3 regions of the Porticoccus sp. Uisw_050_02 genome follow, and region 2 is predicted to be linked to each of the others. Evidence: predicted binding sites of a transcription regulator. Region 2 holds the regulator's gene; each other region holds the start of a gene.
What was found. The regulator LexA, encoded in region 2, represses DNA repair genes until DNA is damaged. The targets are predictions, from matches to a motif close to ACTGTNTNTANANACAGT.
Positions count from the first base shown of each region.

Region 1: the regulator LexA is predicted to act here: its motif matches at 3,021-3,038, upstream of recA (recombinase RecA).
Region 3: the regulator LexA is predicted to act here: its motif matches at 4,946-4,963, upstream of ruvC (crossover junction endodeoxyribonuclease RuvC).

Region 1 covers NZ_CP159825.1:401,773-408,302, reverse strand. Annotated here, with positions in the region: gene ABXT41_RS01960 (histidine triad nucleotide-binding protein) at 1-29, opposite strand, end outside; gene ABXT41_RS01955 (Trm112 family protein) at 75-260, opposite strand; gene ABXT41_RS01950 (M23 family metallopeptidase) at 419-1,282, opposite strand; gene ABXT41_RS01945 (regulatory protein RecX) at 1,298-1,756, opposite strand; gene recA (recombinase RecA) at 1,891-2,937, opposite strand; gene ABXT41_RS01935 (class I SAM-dependent RNA methyltransferase) at 3,155-4,312, opposite strand; gene fdxA (ferredoxin FdxA) at 4,552-4,875, shown strand; gene sppA (signal peptide peptidase SppA) at 4,958-6,530, opposite strand, start outside.
Region 2 covers NZ_CP159825.1:620,803-627,332, reverse strand. Annotated here, with positions in the region: gene ABXT41_RS03025 (mechanosensitive ion channel family protein) at 42-1,139, opposite strand; gene nagZ (beta-N-acetylhexosaminidase) at 1,173-2,192, opposite strand; gene lexA (transcriptional repressor LexA) at 2,505-3,119, shown strand; gene ABXT41_RS03010 (hypothetical protein) at 3,136-3,387, opposite strand; gene ABXT41_RS03005 (DUF6586 family protein) at 3,480-3,998, opposite strand; gene topA (type I DNA topoisomerase) at 4,061-6,530, opposite strand, start outside.
Region 3 covers NZ_CP159825.1:362,370-368,899, forward strand. Annotated here, with positions in the region: gene ABXT41_RS01725 (proline--tRNA ligase) at 1-1,680, opposite strand, end outside; gene ABXT41_RS01730 (HIT domain-containing protein) at 1,767-2,201, shown strand; gene aspS (aspartate--tRNA ligase) at 2,385-4,157, shown strand; gene ABXT41_RS01740 (hypothetical protein) at 4,274-4,816, shown strand; gene ruvC (crossover junction endodeoxyribonuclease RuvC) at 4,984-5,532, shown strand; gene ruvA (Holliday junction branch migration protein RuvA) at 5,551-6,189, shown strand; gene ruvB (Holliday junction branch migration DNA helicase RuvB) at 6,279-6,530, shown strand, end outside.

The sequences.
Region 1 (6,530 bases), 220 kb from region 2:
ATTTTCTCAAACAGTGTTTTATCTGCCATTTTTCACTACAACCTTACGCTTGGTTCTAATTTTTTAACTGCTGCTTATCCTAATTTCTCATCAGCGGTTAACTGACGTGCTTCTATTTCAAGCATAATCGGGATACCGTCTCGTACGGGATAAGCCAGTCCACTAAGGCGACAAATCAGCTCATTATGTTCTTTGTCATACTCTAATGGCCCTTTGCTCATGGGGCACACCAAAATATCTAGTAATTTCTTATCAATCATGGCGCTCTCCGAAATAAATTATTACTACCAGTAAGACAAGTTTAAGCCAAAGACAGCCCCAACACTATGCCTCTAGAGCAGACAAAAGATATGGGTCTAAAGAATTACTTTCTTAGCCTGATAGTTACGAAATTAAGTCCACGGTTAATTAAAAATAATTAATCATCCGCAGACGGTAAGCGCTTTAACACCAACTCTGGGTCTAACCTTACCTCGAACCAGTTAATGCGCCAATCTAAATGAGGCCCAGTTGCCCTTCCTGTAGCACCAACTTTAGCTATTAAATCACCTTTTTTGACTCTTTGGCCGACAGACAACAACACCTCGCTCAAATGGATAAACGTTGAGCTAACACCGTAGCCATGATTAATGATTAATGTTCCACCAGAATAGAACATATCATGATGAACCAACTCGACTATTCCCGGCGCCGGCGCATAAACGTTGGCACCCACTGGGGCTGCAATATCTAAGCCATAATGAGGATTACCCGAGGATCCGTTATAGACTCTACGACTACCATAAACCCCTGTAATTCTTCCCTCCAAAGGCATCCTAAACCCCGACAAAAAATCCAAAATTTTTGTGTCCTTGCTTCTAGCAAGTCTAACTTCAGCTGCCTCTTTACGAATTCTGTTAAGCGCTCCAATAGGCGGTGTAACTGTTTTTTGAGGAACACCAAATACCTGTTCTTCCTTATATTTTCGTTGCAATACTGGAAATATATAGTTTTTTTGCTTGTCACCGAGAGTACTGGAAGTAGTTAAAGTAATCTCTGGTGGCGCATTACGCCCGAGCCCAAAAACATACAGACCGTTATCGTCAACCCGTATCTTTCGACCCATAAATTCTAGCTTTAAGCCTGGAGCAATATGACCAACCACCAAAGATCCCTGAGTTAGAGTGTCTTGCAATTTAAACCCATAGGCGCTGGATACCAAACAAAAAACTGTCGCTATCAGCGTACATCGAAAGCAAGCCGCTCCCACATGAAAATAATTATATTTTAAGTATTCTTTCAATTGGCTTGCTCGTCATCATTTAAAACATGCGGATATATGATCTGACTTAAATCCGCGATATTGCAGAAAATTGCTACGTTTTACTTTATCGGAAAATTCATCGCAAGTATCAGATCCATATTTTTTACTCAATGCCTCTTTTGCTAGGCAGAGCCAATTCGCCCCGCTTTTAATCAAAGCTAACTCAATAATATTTTTGCTTACGCCGCGAGATTTTAGTTCGGCTTGGATGCGGATAGGGCCATATCCTCGCCTTATTCGGCTAGTCACAAGCATCTCAGCAAACCTCTGGTCGGATTGGAGATTTTGCTGTTTCAGTGTGACTACGATTCCCTCGACTAAATCAGGGTTATCTGGCAATTTGTCAGTTAACTTGCTTAATAATTCAACAAAAGAATACTCTCGACGAGCAAGCAAAGATAGCGCTCGATATCTAATAATGCTTAACGGGTTATCATTATTTAACTTTGTCATGGGTAATATGGTTGAACTTCCTGCCTCATATATTAATGATCATTTTTGATTTTATGGTAAGTCATAAAAAAACCGTATCTTGAGAATAAAGTACGGTTTATTTTATGTAAAAGAATACTTAGTAAAATATAATCTTAAGTTTCTATTTTACCTTTTGCACTGTCATCTTTTTCTACTTTACTTTTCTTCTCTACTATAGGCATTAACTGAGCTCGAATCTTTTGTTCTATCTCGCTTGCCACGTTAGGATTTTCACGTAAATACTCACACGCATTTGATTTACCTTGGCCGATCTTATCACCATTATAGGCATACCATGAGCCGGCTTTTTCAACCAAACCGCACTGGACCCCAAGATCTATAACTTCACCCAGTTGGTTGATTCCCTGGCCGTAAAGAATCTGAAATTCACACTGCTTAAATGGGGGGGCAATTTTGTTTTTAACAACTTTAACCCGCGTTTCATTTCCAATAATTTCGTCGCCTTCTTTTACCGCTCCTATTCGACGAATGTCCAAGCGTACAGATGAATAAAATTTTAATGCATTTCCACCTGTGGTGGTTTCTGGATTTCCAAACATTACGCCTATTTTCATGCGAATTTGATTAATGAAAATTACAAGGCAGTTTGCATTTTTTATATTCCCAGTTAACTTCCTCAATGCTTGCGACATTAATCTTGCCTGTAAGCCTACATGATGGTCCCCCATATCTCCTTCAATTTCAGCACGAGGAGTTAGTGCGGCCACCGAGTCTATTACTAGTACATCAACAGTTCCAGACCTAACCAGCATGTCAGTAACTTCTAATGCTTGTTCTCCTGTATCTGGCTGTGAGACAAAAAGATCGTCAACCTTAACACCTAATTTTTCTGCATAAATAGGGTCTAAAGCATGCTCTGCATCAATAAAAGCACAGGTTCCTCCAACCTTTTGCGCCTCAGCAATAACCTGCAAGGTTAATGTAGTTTTTCCCGAGGATTCAGGTCCGTATATTTCCACTATTCGGCCTTTGGGTAATCCTCCTATTCCTAGACATACGTCCAAGCCCAGAGATCCTGTGGAAATCGCTGGCACAGCTTGATGCTCTTTGTCACCCATCCGCATCACTGTTCCTTTACCGAACTGTCGTTCGATTTGCGCCAGTGCAGCCTGTAGAGCTTTTTCTTTGTTAGGGTCCATGATTACTTCCTTTAGCCTTTTGAAGATTGAATAATTGCTACTTGATTTATAAACTTTTAAGTAGCTTAACTTAAATTTTTTATACTGTATAGTCATACAGTAGTCTATTTTGGACCCTCAATCTAGGATCAATGGCACCTATAATATTTCAATCAAAATTATTACTGATTTGCAGTCTTTTTCTAATCATTTTTTAAGTCACGCATGAGCTGTTCGACTAAGTTAAAGAAAGCGTTATAACTGTTTCGTAATGATAGGTTCCTGGAAATAAATCAATTAAATGGATTTTCTTAATTGTGTATTTATGCACCAATTTCTGCAAATCTCTAACCATGGTTGCCGCATTACAACTCACGTAAATTATCTGCTTAGGATTAAAAGTGTTCGCCCATTGCTGTAAACCAGTGAATCCTTTTCTTGGCGGATCGACGATAAACATATCATATTTTGAATATTCCGAGCGAGCCCTGAATGTCCTCAATGCGGTCTCAGAGAATAAATCTAAATGCACAAAATTCAATTTCTCTAAGTTAACTCGGTCTGGGGCGAAATCAACCATCACTCTTTCAACTAACGGATTGTCCGTAACAATCATATTTGAAAGATTTCCATTTCCGGAAAATAAATCTAATAATGTATTTTTTGCACCTTCTCGTGCCTTGTTGTCTCCTATCTCATTGAAAACAGCAGTTTTTAGCACTTCATTCATAGCGTTATTAACTTGACTAAACCCCCCATGAGCATATGGTTTGTTCCACTCAATTCTAGCGCCGCTCTCAGTTAAAAATAATTCACAATGACCTTCAGCTGCATGATTCTCAGTCCAGCTCTTATCATTATAAAGTTTATCAAGCTCAGTCTTTAACTCTTTACTTAATAATAAACATTTTGGTACTTCAATCACATTGTTTGTTGTGCCGTCTATCATGCCTATATATTTATGCCGGTAATGTAGCTGTACACGATTACGATACCCTAAGCGCTTTTGGGCTGGGCTGACCATTATCTCAGGAATGTCGACATCAAAACGCTGCAAGTGATGCTTTAAGGCTTGTGTTTTATAGCCTAACTCACTCTCGTAATCTGTGTGCAGATAATGGCATCCAGGACAGCTATCGAAGTGTTCACATTCTGAGCTCTTTCGGTTATCGGCTGTCACGTCCAGCGTCTCTAGCCTCGCAAATTTTACCCCCTTGCTCGCCTTGGTCAAAGTTGCAGTTCCTGTCTCCCCAGGCAAAGTCTTTGAAATAAAACATGGTTTTTTATCAACGATTGCAACACCCTGGCCAAGCGGATCCATGCTATTAATCTCAAACTTAATAGCAGACTGAGTTATTTTACGTTTAAGCTTTATGTTATTTTTTTTGTATTTCAAAGGAACGCCTAATGTTAGGAGAGTTGTAGGACAAATAATCTGTTAGATATCTTATCATTCTTTCAATTATCCTTCCCGTATATGCTGCTATTTTGGCTATTATGGCTAGCTAAACTTGCAAGGATCTACTTAATATTTATTAAATTAAATAATATTGAGTAGATATTGTTTAAACACAGGATTTGATTTCTGTATAATGCGGCGCTGATCAACGTCCAAGTCTTAGGGAGAATTACACAATGACATTTATCGTCGGCGAAAATTGTATTAAGTGCAAATACACAGATTGTGTGGAAGTATGCCCTGTAGACTGCTTTTATGAAGGCCCTAATTTTTTAGTCATTCACCCCGATGAGTGCATCGATTGCGCGCTCTGCGAACCAGAATGTCCTGCAGGGGCTATATTTTCTGAAGATGAATTACCTGATGACCAACAAGTATACCTAGAGCTAAACACTGAACTAGCTCAAGTTTGGCCAAATATAACCGAGAGAAAAGAACCCTCGGTGGATGCTGAAGAATGGGATGGGGTTACAGGGAAGCTTCAATATCTAGAACGCTAAAATCCAACACATAAAGCTACATACTTTTAAAAATCGGCTTCATTTTAATAATTTAGCTGGTTTTTTTACCTCTAAAAAATAACTATTCAGCGCACTCAAAGCAACTTAAATATATTCCTCTCGGGTCATTTAATTCTGTCATCAGAATAAGTTTTTTAGCGAATCCTTTAAGTTTGGCTGTCAAGCTTAAAGGATTCCATTTTTCAGGAAATGCGCCGACTAAAAATCCAAAATTAACCCCATCAATCTCTTGTAAAATTTTCTCACGAAAGTCTAAAGGACGAGTCAACTTTAATATTTCATAACCATCAAGATTTGCAGATTTTGCTGCAGAATCCAAAGATTGCGCTAAGCTGCCTAATTGATCGACTAATCCTAAGTCTAGAGCTTTTTTTCCTGTCCAAACACGACCCTGTGCGATCAAATCTACTCCTTCAATACTACTGTTCCTTGCTTCAGCAACAATGGCTAAAAATTGACTGTAAGTGTGATCCACCCCTGCCTGAATAATTTTTTTTGCATGATTAGACATAGGTCTAGATAACTGAAAAATATCAGACAAGGCTGTGGTTCCTAAGCCATCACTTTGAACTCCCAGATCTTGCAAGGTATCTTCAAATGTAGGAATAATGCCAAAAACACCAATAGAGCCAGTAATCGTAGTTGGGCTAGCCCAGACCTCACTGGCGCCCATGGCTATCCAGTATCCTCCAGAGGCTGCAACTGAACCCATAGAAACTACTACAGGTTTTCCGGAATTCTTTAAAGATACCATCTCTTGGCGAATCACTTCTGAAGCGAAAGCACTACCACCAGGACTATCTATGCGTATCACTGCAGCTTTTATCTTGTCGTCTTCACGAGCCTGCCTTAACAATTTAGACAAACTCTCGCTGCCTATTAGGCCATCAGGTTGGTCGCCCTCACTAATAACGCCTTTGGCTACAATTAGGGCGACCTGATTCATGCTAATTTTACTGCCCGAGGGTTTTGATTGCTGCTCTATATACTTTAGATAATCCGAAGAGTCTATATGTTGATAGCCGCCGTTATCTGCTAAACCTGAAAGTAATATCAGCCGAGCCATAACCTCCTGTCTACTCGATAACTTATCTATTAAACCAGTATCCAACGCTAGTTTCGCAGCATTACCTTGATGCTTTAATAATTTTTTTCCTAAATTATTAGCATAGTCATTAATAGACCCTTTGCTCAACCCTCTTAAGCCCTCTACTCTAGTCGTATAGGTATTCCAGATTTCATGGATCCATTGAGAGGTATGCTTTCGTGAAGCCTCAGACATGCTTGAGCGAGTAAATGGCTCTATCGCGTCCTTATATGTTCCTACGCGGAAAACATTAACCTTAATACGTAATTTATCTAGAGCTTCTTTTAGATAAATAGTATACCTACCATAGCCTTCTATTATTACTGAACCCATGGGGTGAAGGTGTATTTCATCAGCATAACTTGCCAAATAATACTGCTCTTGGGAGTAACTGTCTCCGATGGCAACAATAGGTTTGCCACTGGATTTAAATCGCATCAAAGCTTCCCCCACTTCCTCTAATTTGCTAATGCTTCCGCTCGTAAGATAATCTAATTGCAGAACTAAGCTGGTAATACGGGGATCGGTGGCTGCATAGTCAATAGCA
Region 2 (6,530 bases):
AAAATTATTTTCTTTGGTGTCGCTATAAACTAATAACAAAGCTAATTTGACTCATCATGAACAGCCGGATCAGACCTCATATGCAATGTTGAAGTTGGAAATGCTATTTCTGCATTATGCTTTACGATAATGCTAGCCACTTTTAGTAACACATCTTGTTTGATTTTATGATAAAGCACCCATTTGGTCGTTTTGGTAAAAGTGTAAATAAAGAAATCGGCCGAAGAAGCGGCGAAGGCATCAAAATTCACGATTAATATTTGGTTGCTATCAATATCTTTATGTTCAGACAGCATCTTATGAACGTCTGAGACAATTTCTTCCATTTTATCTAGATCATCATAACGAATGCCTACCGTTTCATATATACGGCGATTCAACATTCTCGATGGGTTTTCTAAAGATATGCTATTAAAAATAGAATTTGGTATGTATAGCGGCCTCTGGTCAAATGTTCTGATCCTAGTCAAACGCCACCCAATATCTTCCACAGTACCTTCGATTTCTTGATCTGGAGATCTAACCCAGTCTCCAACTTTAAATGGCTGATCAAAATAAAGCATCAGGCCACCAAAAAAATTAGCCAAGAGATCCTTGGCAGCAAAACCAATAGCCAGCCCCCCCACCCCACCGAATGCAAGCAATCCAGAAATACTGTACCCAAATAACTGCATCGCAATCAAAATTGCTGTGATAATGACTGAGGCGCGCAATAATTTGCTCACTATTTTAGCTGTGGCCGCGTCGAATGGCTCTATCGTATATTCAGGGTGAGACAAATTACGCTCCGCCCGTTTAATCAGGTTAACCAAAAATAAGGCGCAAAGAAAAATTATAGCGGCTCGATTAATCGAGCCAATAAACTCATGAATTTCTGAACCTGCAGCTTTTGAAGCTACAGACGCCGCTAAATTAAAACTGATAATCCATATAGCCCAAACAGCGGGGCGCCTAGAGGCCTCAATAATCGCATCGTCCCAAACTGTTTTAGACTTAGCGGCTTGACTCTCAAGAAAATTTATCAGCTTGTTAGCCATTTGCGCCATAACAAATGCAAGGATAACAAGCAAAAAAATCTCCAACACCCACAGATAATAGCCGCCTGTCAAATCAACTAGCCAATTTTCTAAAACTGCCATAACAACTATTCCTTATTAATTCTACGTTAAGCTTTACTTGCCTTTAGGTAAAGCTAAGAGCTTTGCATTCACTGATTTCCACCGATCATCTTCAATCAAGCTATCCCATGATAATGTTACCTGGCGACTCATTCTGGATAATCTTGCTGATGGCACCCAGTTGTAGGATTCTAAAAAATCTAGCACCTCAATAACACCCTTCCGATTATTGCAAACTAAAACCATATCACAGCCAGCCTGAAGTGCAGCTTTAGCTTTGTTTGTGTAACCACCAACAATATCTGCACCCTTCATAGATAAATCATCGCTAAAAATAATTCCATCAAATTTCAACTCTTGTCTTAAGATTTTCTTTAACCATAACTCTGAAAATCCTACAGCATTTAAATCAATCTTAGGATAAATAATATGCGCTGGCATTATTGCATCTAAGCTATCAGCTAGACTCGTAAAAGGGATAAGATCGTGACCACGTAGCTCCTCTAAAGACCTTTGATCCAAGGGAGTTTCATGGTGGCTATCAGCACTTACACCTCCGTGGCCTGGAAAATGTTTTCCAGTAGCAGCCATTCCAGCTTCATGCATGCCTTCAATAAACAATTTGGCCGCCTTCGTTGCCAGAACTGGGTTATCAGAAAAAGATCGGTCTGCAATTACCTGACATTTATCTTTATCTAAATCAAGGACGGGAGCAAAACTAAAGTCTATGCCGCATGCCACTATTTCGGAGGCCATCAACCATCCGCAATCCTTGATAAATTTCTCTGCATATTCTGACCTAGAACCTAGAATCTCCCCTAGAGTCTTCATCGGCGGAATTTTAGTGAACCCATCACGAAAACGCTGCACCCTCCCGCCCTCTTGATCGACACAAATCAAAAGATCTGGTCTTATCATTCTAATGTCAGAGGTCAGAGATGTTATCTGCTCTCTACTTTGAAAATTTCTTGAAAAAAAGATAACCCCACCAATATGTGGGTTTGTTAATAAATGCTGTTCGGGGGCACTTAGCGAAAGGCCGCTCAAGTCAATTATTAAAGACCCTAATAACATAACACCTTCCTTTGAAATCTAGCTCACTAGTATAAGCTCAATTATATGCTGTCAATAGTAAACCAGATATGGGTACATTTTTACTTAATAATAGATTAATTATTTTTTGAGTAAGCACTATAATTTAATATCCGGACCCTGTAGTAAAGAATAAAGAAGCTAGTCAGAAAACCAAGTCATCTAATTGTCCGAAAAAATCCTTTGATATTAATGTAGCTTTAAACATATACTGTTAATAATTACAGTCTATATTTATTAACAGCTATAAATTTAACATAAATAGTAAATTTCAGCGTAAAAAAGGAAACAATGATGCGTAATTCCTCTCTAACGGCAAGGCAAGAGCAAGTTCTCAACCTGGTCAAGACGCATATTCAGGCGACTGGTTATCCGCCTACTAGGGCTGAAATAGCTACTGAATTTGGTTTTAAATCGCCCAATGCAGCAGAAGAGCACTTAAGAGCGCTAGCCAAAAAGGGTGCAATTGAAATGATCTCTGGAACCTCTCGAGGAATTCGCCTGCTAGAGGAAGAGCATAGCGGATTGCCTTTGGTTGGACGCGTAGCAGCCGGGGAAGCTATTTTGGCAATTGAAAATATTGAAGACTATCTAAAGGTGGCTCCAGACATGTTCCACCCTAGAGCAGATTTTTTATTAAGAGTTCAGGGCCGAAGTATGAAAAATATCGGAATAATGGACGGCGATCTCCTTGCTGTCCATAAAACAAATACTGCAGAAAACGGAGCAATCGTAGTTGCAAGAATTGAGGACGAAGTGACTGTGAAGCGCCTAAAAGTAAGCCCTAACGCCTATGAGGTAATTTTAGTACCAGAAAACGAGGAATTGGATCCAATCCTCGTTGACTTGAGAGCACAAAATTTTACAATTGAGGGTGTTAGTGTAGGGGTGCTTAGGACAAAATTTTAGTTAAGCTAACTTAAATCTAATGGATCAGGCGAGATGTACCGGAAAAATTATTTTCCTCTTCTGCTGACTGCAGAATATCCAGATCCATCTTATCAAACAAATCAATTCCTGCTTCAATCATAACTTTAGCAAGATCAATTTTTGATTCATCCGAAAACCCTTCAACTTCCCTTGAAAAGGAAATACGAATTAACGGTTCATCAGTATCATTGCCTCTTTTGAGGGCAATATCGCCATTAGGTAGCACAACTATTTCAAAAAAAGACATTCAATCATTCCATCTATTAAATAATACAGAAAATTATAACAGAGGTGCTTGCGAATACTAAGCAGGCATTTACAAAAATACGCTAACAAACATCAACATTCATACATAAGCTCTCGATGCCTCTTAATCATTTCAACAAAATCTTGCCTCCAGGCTGCTAGCAACTGGTAACTTAAGTGTATGTCATCATCCAGCTGCTTAACTTCAAGCAAAGAAGAAGACTGGGTATGGCTTTTACCAACCTCTAAAGAAGGGGGCAACGACAACTGTTTAAAAGCAGCGAGAAGCTGAAAAAGCCAACTAGAGCTACTCTCTGTCAAGCTTTTAATTTCTTGGATTTCGCTCGGCTCTTTGTTGATGCCACGAAGCCCCGCATCCAAGCCCTGTACAGAAAAGATTGATTCAGCTAATTTATATTGATATGTAGCAGCAATCTCTCTCAAGTAATTGAGATAAGCGCATTCAATCTGATAAAGTGCTGACTGACATAAAACGATTTCGAATTGATGCGAGTTATTTTCCTCTAAATAATCTTTTTTTGAAGCACCTTGATTTAGTAAAATATCACAAAAAAGTATCTTTTGGTTCACCACAGAAAGATAAGGGTTCATGATGGTTTTTACTCCTTTCGGTTATCTCCGATAATTTTAGATTTAGTTTTTATGGCTATAAATTATTTTTTAGTCACTTTGCGACCATCCTCTATCTTCCAGCAGCCATCAGTATAACGCCCTTTCCACCCCGTAGGTTTTCCGCCTAATTCAGTCTGAACATAATGCACTTTGTTCTTTCTATCAAACCGCACAAGTGCTTGCAGGCCCTCTGGATCCTGCTGAGGAGCACTAAAAAGATACTTATACTTGGAGTCAATTGCATCTTTATATGGAATCAATTCAACTACAAGCGGCGCTCTTGTCTCTCGATGTTTAGGATATTGGCTTGCAGCAAGAAAAATACCTACAGCGCCATCTCGCAATATATAATGATCTTCTACTTTAACACACAGCAAATCTGGCATTGGTACTGGGTCCATCTTTGGTGGAGCAGCCTCTCCGCTTCTAAGAAGCTTGCGGGTGTTCTTGCAATCTTCCGAAGTGCAACCGAAATATTTTCCGAATCGACCATCTTTTAAGTGCATATCCATTCCACACTTATCACACGATAGAGATGGGCCCTCATAGCCTTTGAGCACAAAAACTCCTTTCTCAACCTCAAAGCCTGAACAACTAGGATTTTTTCCACAAATATGAAGCTTTCTGGTTGTATCAACAAGATAACTATCCATAGTTGTGTCGCAAATCCCACAACGATGCTTATGGATTAACTGTCGCGACTCTGCTTCATCATCATCAACATTGATGGCCTCATCGCCAGAAGTGAGATTAAGGGTACTTTTGCATCGCTCCTTAGGAGGTAAACTATAACCAGAGCAGCCCAAAAAGACTCCCGTGGCACCAGTTCTAATAGTCATTGGCCTCCGACAATCTTGTCGCGGGCAATCTAAATCAACTAATGTCGGCTCATTAAGCCGCATACCGCCCTCTTCGGACTCAGCTCTGGATAGGCTTGCAGAAAAATCAACATAAAAATGATTCAAAACATCTTTCCAATTGCGATCTCCGCTTGCTACATCATCAAGATGGGTTTCCATTGCAGCAGTAAAGCCATAATCCATAAGATCAGAAAAGCTTTCATTTAAACGAACTGTAACAATATCGCCTATTTTTTCTGCGTAGAAGCGCCGATTATCCACTCTTACGTAACCAGCCTCCTGAATTCTTGAAATAATTGCTGCATAGGTGGAAGGTCTACCAATTCCCAGTTTTTCCAGCTCCTTAACCAAGGCGGCTTCAGAAAAACGGGGCGGAGGCTTAGTGAAATGCTGCAAAGGTACCAAAATATTCAATTTCATTACATCGCCGACACAGAGGTCAGGCAGCTCGTCATCATCATCTTTTTTACGGAGCAATGGCAATGCTTTAAGGTATCCATCAAAGCGCATAACACGGCCCTTAGCTTTTAACTCATAGTCAGCCGCCCCAACCTTTACTGTGGTACTAGTAAATTCAGCAGGCATCATTTGACAGGCAAGAAATTGTTGCCAAATCAACTGATAGAGCTGTTTTGCGTCATCCATGTCAATCAAATCATCAGGCGCAATATCAACATTCGAGGGTCGAATAGCCTCATGTGCCTCTTGTGCGTCCGATTTGCTACTGTAAGTATTAGGTTTTTCTGGTAAATATTTCTTGCCAAAATGTTGTTCAATATAACCCCTGCATGCCGTGACAGCATCAGCACTGAGATTGGTTGAGTCTGTTCTCATGTATGTAATGTATCCCCCTGCGTAAAGGCGTTGAGCCATAGTCATAGTTTTTTTAACGCCATACCCAAGCCTAGTGCTAGCAGCCTGCTGTAGGGTTGATGTGATGAAAGGAGCAGAGGGCTTGCTCCCTGTAGGTTTGTCTTCACGCTTAATTATACTGTAGCTAGCAGGGTGCAAGGCTTCCATAGCTGCATGTGCTTGCTCTTTATTTTCAGGTAGAAAGTTTTCGCCCGAGAAGCTCTTTACTTCGAAACGAATTTTTTCGCCAGATCCGGACTCAAGGTCTGCATGCAATGTCCAATACTCATCTGGATCAAATGCCTTAATTTCTCTTTCTCGCTCTACAATTAGCTTAACTGCGACCGACTGAACTCGGCCAGCTGATAAGCCTCTAGCAACTTTGCTCCAAAGTAATGGAGAAACCATAAATCCCACCACACGATCCAAGAAGCGGCGAGCCTGCTGAGCATTTACGCGATCTAAATCAAGCTCAGTCGGTTTAGAAAAAGCTTCCTGAATGGCTTTTTTAGTAATTTCGTTAAATACCACTCTTTTGTAGCGATCTTCGCTGCCACCAATAATTTCTCTAAGATGCCAAGCTATTGCTTCACCCTCTCTATCCAGATCTGTGGCCAGATAAATAGTATCGGCATTTTTGGCTAATTTTTTAAGTTCAGCGACTACTTTTTCTTTTCCGGGCAAAATTTCGTATCGAGCCTGCCAATCTTTTTCTGGGTTGATTCCCATGGAGCTAAACAGCTTTTCCCTGGCTTTTTTTATTTTATGGATCATCTTCTCTTCAGTCGGCATACTGCGG
Region 3 (6,530 bases), 260 kb from region 2:
GCGATTGCGGTATTCAACGACTCCTTGCTCTAAACTTCTTTCCCCAACCACTATGCAATGAGGTAGGCCGATAAGCTCAACGGTTGATAACATGACGCCTAGGCGCGATTTGTCTTGATCCATAAAGAGAACATCGAACCCTAAACCTACAAGCTCAGAGTGAATTTTTTCGCAAACTATTTTTACTTGCTCAGATTTTTGCATATTGATAGGGATCAATGCAATTTGAAAAGGCGCCAATGCATCTGGCCATACAATACCGCTGGCATCATTATTTTGCTCAATAGCAGCAGCTACAATTCTACTGACCCCGATTCCATAGCAACCCATAAACATCGTCTGTTCCTTACCTTCTTCGTTGAGCACTGTTGCGTTCATAGTTTTACTATATTTAGCCCCCAGTTGAAAGATATGCCCAACCTCTATACCACGCTTGATATCTAATACTCCTCGACCATCTGGACTAGGGTCTCCTTGGACGGCATTCCTAATATCTTCGACTCTTACATCTGGGCAGTCGCGCTCCCAGTTGACTCCTGTAAGATAGAAACCATCTTTGTTAGCTCCACATGTAAAGTCAATTAACTGGCTAGCAGCATGGTCAGCAATCACAGGGATGTTAAGACCTACCGGTCCCAAGAAGCTGATATCACAACCGAATTGTTTTTTGATGATCTCTTGGCTCGCTAAAGTCAGTGGTGATTTGATGCCACTAATTTTTTGAGATTTAACAGTATTGAGCTCATGATCATCACGCAAGATCAACGCCGCTAATGGATTGATCGAAATAGCCTGATCATCGTTAGATAGTATTATATCGGGCTCAGCCAGCACAATTATTATCTTAATTGTTTGGACTTTATCTGTATCTGGGAGCTTATTTGTCCCTACAGTACTATGTTGGTGTGATATTTCAATTTTTTGTAGTTGCTGTCTGTTGTTTGAGGTCTTTTTCTCTAGGTTAACCGCTTTAGTTGTCTCAATGTTCGCTGCAAAATCACTTTTAGTTGAAAAAGCAATAGCATCTTCACCGGATGCGGCCAAAACGTGAAATTCATGTGAATGATTTCCGCCAATGCTACCAGTGTCAGCAATAACAGACCTAAAATCTAAGCCTATTCGTTTGAAAATATTAGTATAGGTTTGATGCATCAACTCGTATGTGTGGCGAAGACTTTCTTCAGAGGCATGAAAAGAATAAGCATCTTTCATTAAAAATTCTCTAGATCGCATAACGCCAAAACGAGGACGTCTTTCGTCCCGAAACTTAGTTTGTATTTGATAAAAAGTAACGGGTAGTTGTTTGTAGCTTTGAATTTCGTGCCCAACCAAGTCAGTGATGACCTCTTCGTGAGTTGGGCCTAGGCAAAAAGATCGATCATGCCTATCTTTTATTCGAAGAAGCTCTGGGCCGTACTCTTTCCAGCGACCTGATTTTTTCCAAATTTCGGCAGGTTGGGTTATAGGCATCAGGACTTCTTGCGCCCCAGATCTATCCATTTCTTCTCTAATGATAGCTTCCACTTTGCGTAGCACGCGTAATCCTATGGGAAGCCAGGTATATAGGCCTGAGGTTAACTTTCGAATCATTCCTGCTCGCAACATTAGCTGATGGCTAATGACTTCTGCATCAGAAGGGATTTCTTTCTTTGTGGTAATGAGAAATTTGCTAGCGCGCATAATCTATTCTTTATCTTGGCGGTTAACGCAAAAGAGAGTATTTTACGATGCCCGTATGTATTGATATAAAGTAGGGAGGTATTTAAATGTTTAAGCTCCACCCCCGGTTAATTCAGGATAGTATACCTGTTGGTGAATTTGAGCTATCAAATCTTCTTATTCATCGAGATGCAAGTTATCCTTGGTTTATTTTGGTGCCAAAAAAACCTGATATTACAGAAATTTACCATTTGTCGAATCAAGAAAGAATGCAGCTAATAAAAGAATCTTGTTTATTGGCTGAAACGATGGCGAAATTGTTTGCGCCTGACAAGATTAACATTGCAGCTTTAGGTAACATGGTTCCTCAGTTGCATGTGCATCATGTTGCTCGCTATAAGAACGATGCTTCTTGGCCGAATCCGGTATGGGCTGCTGCGCCTCAGACTGAATACAAAAAAGATAAACTGCAGCTTCGAATTAAGTCAATGGGCCTGTCTCTTGCCGGAAAAGACTTTAGTTTTATCGAGCGCCCAATCTGAAAGATGTGCGCTAATCTATCGTTGCAGATCTTCGGCTCGCGATCATGAGACAAGATCTGTTCTTCTAGCGCCCGTTTTCATGATGTATAATGCCAGAATTTTTGAGATCCATACCTATAGGGCTATAACTCTATAGGTATGGACAGGCTCTTCAGCAGAGCTTGTATTAATATGGGAAAAATAATGCGTACAATTTATTGCGGTGCTCTTACTTCCAAGAACATTAATCAAGAAATCACAATTTGTGGTTGGGTGCATCGCCGAAGGGACCATGGCGGTGTTATTTTTATTGACCTTCGTGATCGTGAAGGGATCGTTCAGGTAGTTTTTGATTCAGATGGAGGCGAGCATTTTAGTTCTGCCGATACGGTGCGTAGTGAGTATGTGCTTAAGGTAAAAGGTAAAGTCCGGGCCCGCTCCTCAGAGACAGTTAATTCTGAGATGCCAACGGGCGAAATAGAGGTATATGGGCTAGAGTTAGAAATATTAAATGCTTCTGAGACGCCACCTTTCCCGCTAGATGAGCATAGTAAAGTAGGGGAAGATGTTCGTTTAAAGTATCGTTATATGGATTTGCGTCGTCCTGAAATGTTAAAGAATCTGCTTTTTCGTTCTAAGGTGACCGCTACAATGCGAAATCATCTTGATGGAAAAGGTTTTCTGGATATTGAGACCCCTATTTTGACTCGAGCTACTCCTGAAGGAGCTAGAGATTACCTTGTTCCTAGTCGCACCCATGTAGGAAAGTTTTTTGCTTTACCTCAATCCCCACAATTGTTTAAGCAGCTCCTTATGGTTGCTGGCGTAGACAAGTACTATCAGATCGCAAAATGCTTTCGTGACGAAGATTTACGTGCTGACCGTCAGCCTGAGTTTACCCAGATAGATATTGAAGGCTCTTTTATTAGCGAAGAGGAGGTTATGGAAGTTAGTGAGGGAATGATTCGCTCTGTTTTTCAAGAGCTACTGGGCGCCGACCTAGGAGATTTCCCTCGTATGCCATATAGCGAGGCAATGATTAGGTATGGCAGCGATAAGCCAGATTTGAGAATACCTCTTGAGCTAGTAGAAATTAAAGATCTAATGATTGGTGTGGAGTTTAAAGTTTTTTCTGGTCCAGCCAAAGATCCGAAAGGCCGCGTTACCGCTTTACGTGTTCCCGGAGGAAGCACTATTAGCCGAAAACAAATCGATGACTATACCTCATTTGTAGGTATATATGGTGCCAGAGGTTTAGCCTACATTAAGGTGAACAATAAGGATGACCTAGAAGAAGGCCTACAATCACCAATTGTTAAATTCCTTCCTTCCGAGGTGCGTGCAGCAATACTTGAGCGCACAGAAGCAGAAAATGGTGATTTAATTTTCTTTGGTGCAGATAAAGAGAAAATTGTTTCTGACGCTTTGGGTGCTTTGCGGTGCAAGCTGGGTGAAGATTTAGATTTGTATACCTGTGGATGGGCGCCTCTATGGGTCGTTGATTTCCCTATGTTTGAAGAAACTGAAGAGGGCGGCTGGACATCATTACATCATCCGTTTACTCGACCATCTTGCACTCCTCAGGAGTTAGCAAGCAATCCGGGGGAAGCCCTATCAGCAGCTTATGATATGGTAATAAATGGCACTGAGCTTGGTGGTGGGTCTATACGTATTCATAACCTAGAGATGCAGAAGTCAGTATTTGATATTCTTGGGATTAACGATAAGGATGCCCAAGAAAAATTTGGATTTCTCTTGGAGGCATTAAGTTATGGGTGCCCCCCTCATGGTGGCTTGGCCTTTGGCTTAGACCGACTTGTTATGCTTATGACAGGCAGCGATTCTATTCGTGATGTTATTGCTTTTCCTAAGACTCAAACAGCCGCTTGTCTCCTAACTGATGCCCCAGGATATGCTGATGTCAAGCAACTAAGAGAGATGAATATACAACTCAAAGAAAAGAAAAAAGTAGTTTAAATCTCTAGTAGCTTGAGTTTAATAGGTTGACCGGTTCGCTTATCTATATTGGTAGGACTAAATTAAATTAAAGAAAGATGCACTTAAAAACCAACGAGTAATCTAAGGAGAGAAAGATGAAAGTATTAAAAAAGACTGATGAGTACACTATTTATCAAAAGCGTTCTGGACGTTACGCGGTAGAAGATGCTTTTAAAAAGATTATAAATGGAATAGATAAAGTAAATGTTCTTGTAGAAGCTGGAATAATTAAGCAGGCTGTTGTTGTTGCTGAAGAAGTGGTTGCTGAAGAAGTGGTTGCTGAAGAAGTGGTTGCTGAAGAAGTGGTTGCTGAAGAAGTGGTTGCTGAAGAAGTGGTTGCTGAAGAAGTGGTTGCTGAAGAAGTGGTTGCTGAAGAAGTGGTTGCTGAAGAAGTGGTTGCTGAAGAAGTGGTTGCTGAAGAAGTGGTTGCTGAAGAAGTGGTTGCTGAAGAAGTGGTTGCTGAAGAAGTGGTTGTTGAAGAAGTGGTTGCTGAAGAAGTGGTTGCTGAAGAAGTGGTTGCTGAAGAAGTGGTTGCTGAAGAAGTGGTTGCTGAAGAAGTGGTTGCAAAAAAACCAGCTATAAAAAAACCAGCTATAAAAAAACCAGCTATAAAAAAACCAGCTACAAAAAAAGAGTAATGTATTTAGACATACAGAGTTTTTCTTAAGCGGCTTTTAGGCCGCTTTTTTTTACCAAAAAATCTATGAATTTACAAAAATAAAAACTGTCTTGAAAAAATTAGGGTTGTTTTTTTTATTTTTTAAGATACTGTGACAATATACAGTATTCGAATGATGGCGGTTGTATGTCTTTGATTTTAGGTGTGGATCCTGGCTCTCGTAAAACTGGCTTTGGTATTATCAAGACAGGGGCTCAGGCTGGCTCTAAAATTGAATACGTTACCAGCGGAATCGTTCGCCTACCATCCGGAGCATTGCCTGCCCGCTTAAAGATAATTTTTGATAGTATCTCCCAGTTAATTCAACAGTACCAACCAGAAGAAATGGCTATAGAGGAAGTTTTTCTTGCTCGCGACCCCAGTGCTGCCCTAAAACTAGGTCAAGCTAGAGGGGCGGCTATCGTGGCTGGTGCTGCAGCAGGACTGGCTATAGGGGAATATGCTGCTCGCACAGTAAAGAAGTCAGTTGTTGGAAGCGGGGCAGCCAGCAAAGAGCAAGTTCAGCATATGGTTAAGCATATATTAGGACTGCCGTCTGCGCCTGCTGAGGATGCAGCCGACGCTCTTGCAGTGGCGCTTTGCCATGCTCAAACTAATTCGATGGGATTGGCTTTAGGTGGATCGTATCGTTATTCGAAGGGAAGACTTAAACGAGTCGCCACTCCACTTGGTTGATTTTATGAGGATATTTATTTGATTGGTAGAATTTCAGGGATCTTGCTAGAGAAGAAAGCACCAGAATTGCTGGTTGATGTACAGGGTGTTGGTTATGAGTTGCTGGTTTCTCTAACTACTTTTTTTGCGCTGCCAAATTGCGGTGAAAAGACTACCCTTTACGCTCATATGGTTGTTAGAGAAGATGTCCAGCAGCTATATGGATTTAGTGAATTTAGTGAACGTGAGTTATTTCGTATGCTCATAAAAGTTAATGGTGTTGGGCCAAAGATGGCTTTAACTATACTGTCGGGTATGACAACTAAAGATTTTTATGAATCAGTGCAGGCGAATGATACAGAAAGATTAGTTAAGCTTCCGGGCGTTGGAAAAAAGACTGCAGAGCGTTTAATAATTGAGGTGCGTGATCGCTTGCCTGCTTCTTTTGGGGATGCAGCTGCCTCGGAAAATGTTTCTGGTGGAGTGTCGTTCCGTGGTAGGTTGGACGCCCAAGAGGAAGCTGAAAGCGTGTTAATTGCGTTAGGATATAAGCCTCAAGAAGCATCTCGAATGATTGGTGCTGCTGCACGAAGTTTTGATGAAGAAAAAGATAGCAATAGCGAGCAAGTCAGTGAAAAATTAATTCGATTGGCCCTCAAGAGTATGGTGAAAATCTGACTTTGTCTTATAGAGAAAGCGCTAACAGAAGATAATTTTTTGAACGGTTCTCATAGGATCTCTTCCTTATATAAAGATATAATTAAAATATGATAGAAACTGACCGACTAATATCTCCTGAAGCTGATGCTCGGGAAGAGCGTTTTGATCGCGCCATTCGGCCCTTGAGTCTTAATGATTATGTGGGACAACGGGTAGTGCGAGAGCAGATGGAAATTTTTATTAGTGCAGCACGCAAAAGAAGTGAGCCTTTAGACCATACTTTGATTTTTGGCCCCCCTGGCCTTGGAAAAACAACTTTAGCTCATATTATTGCCCATGAAATGGGTGTTGGATTAAAG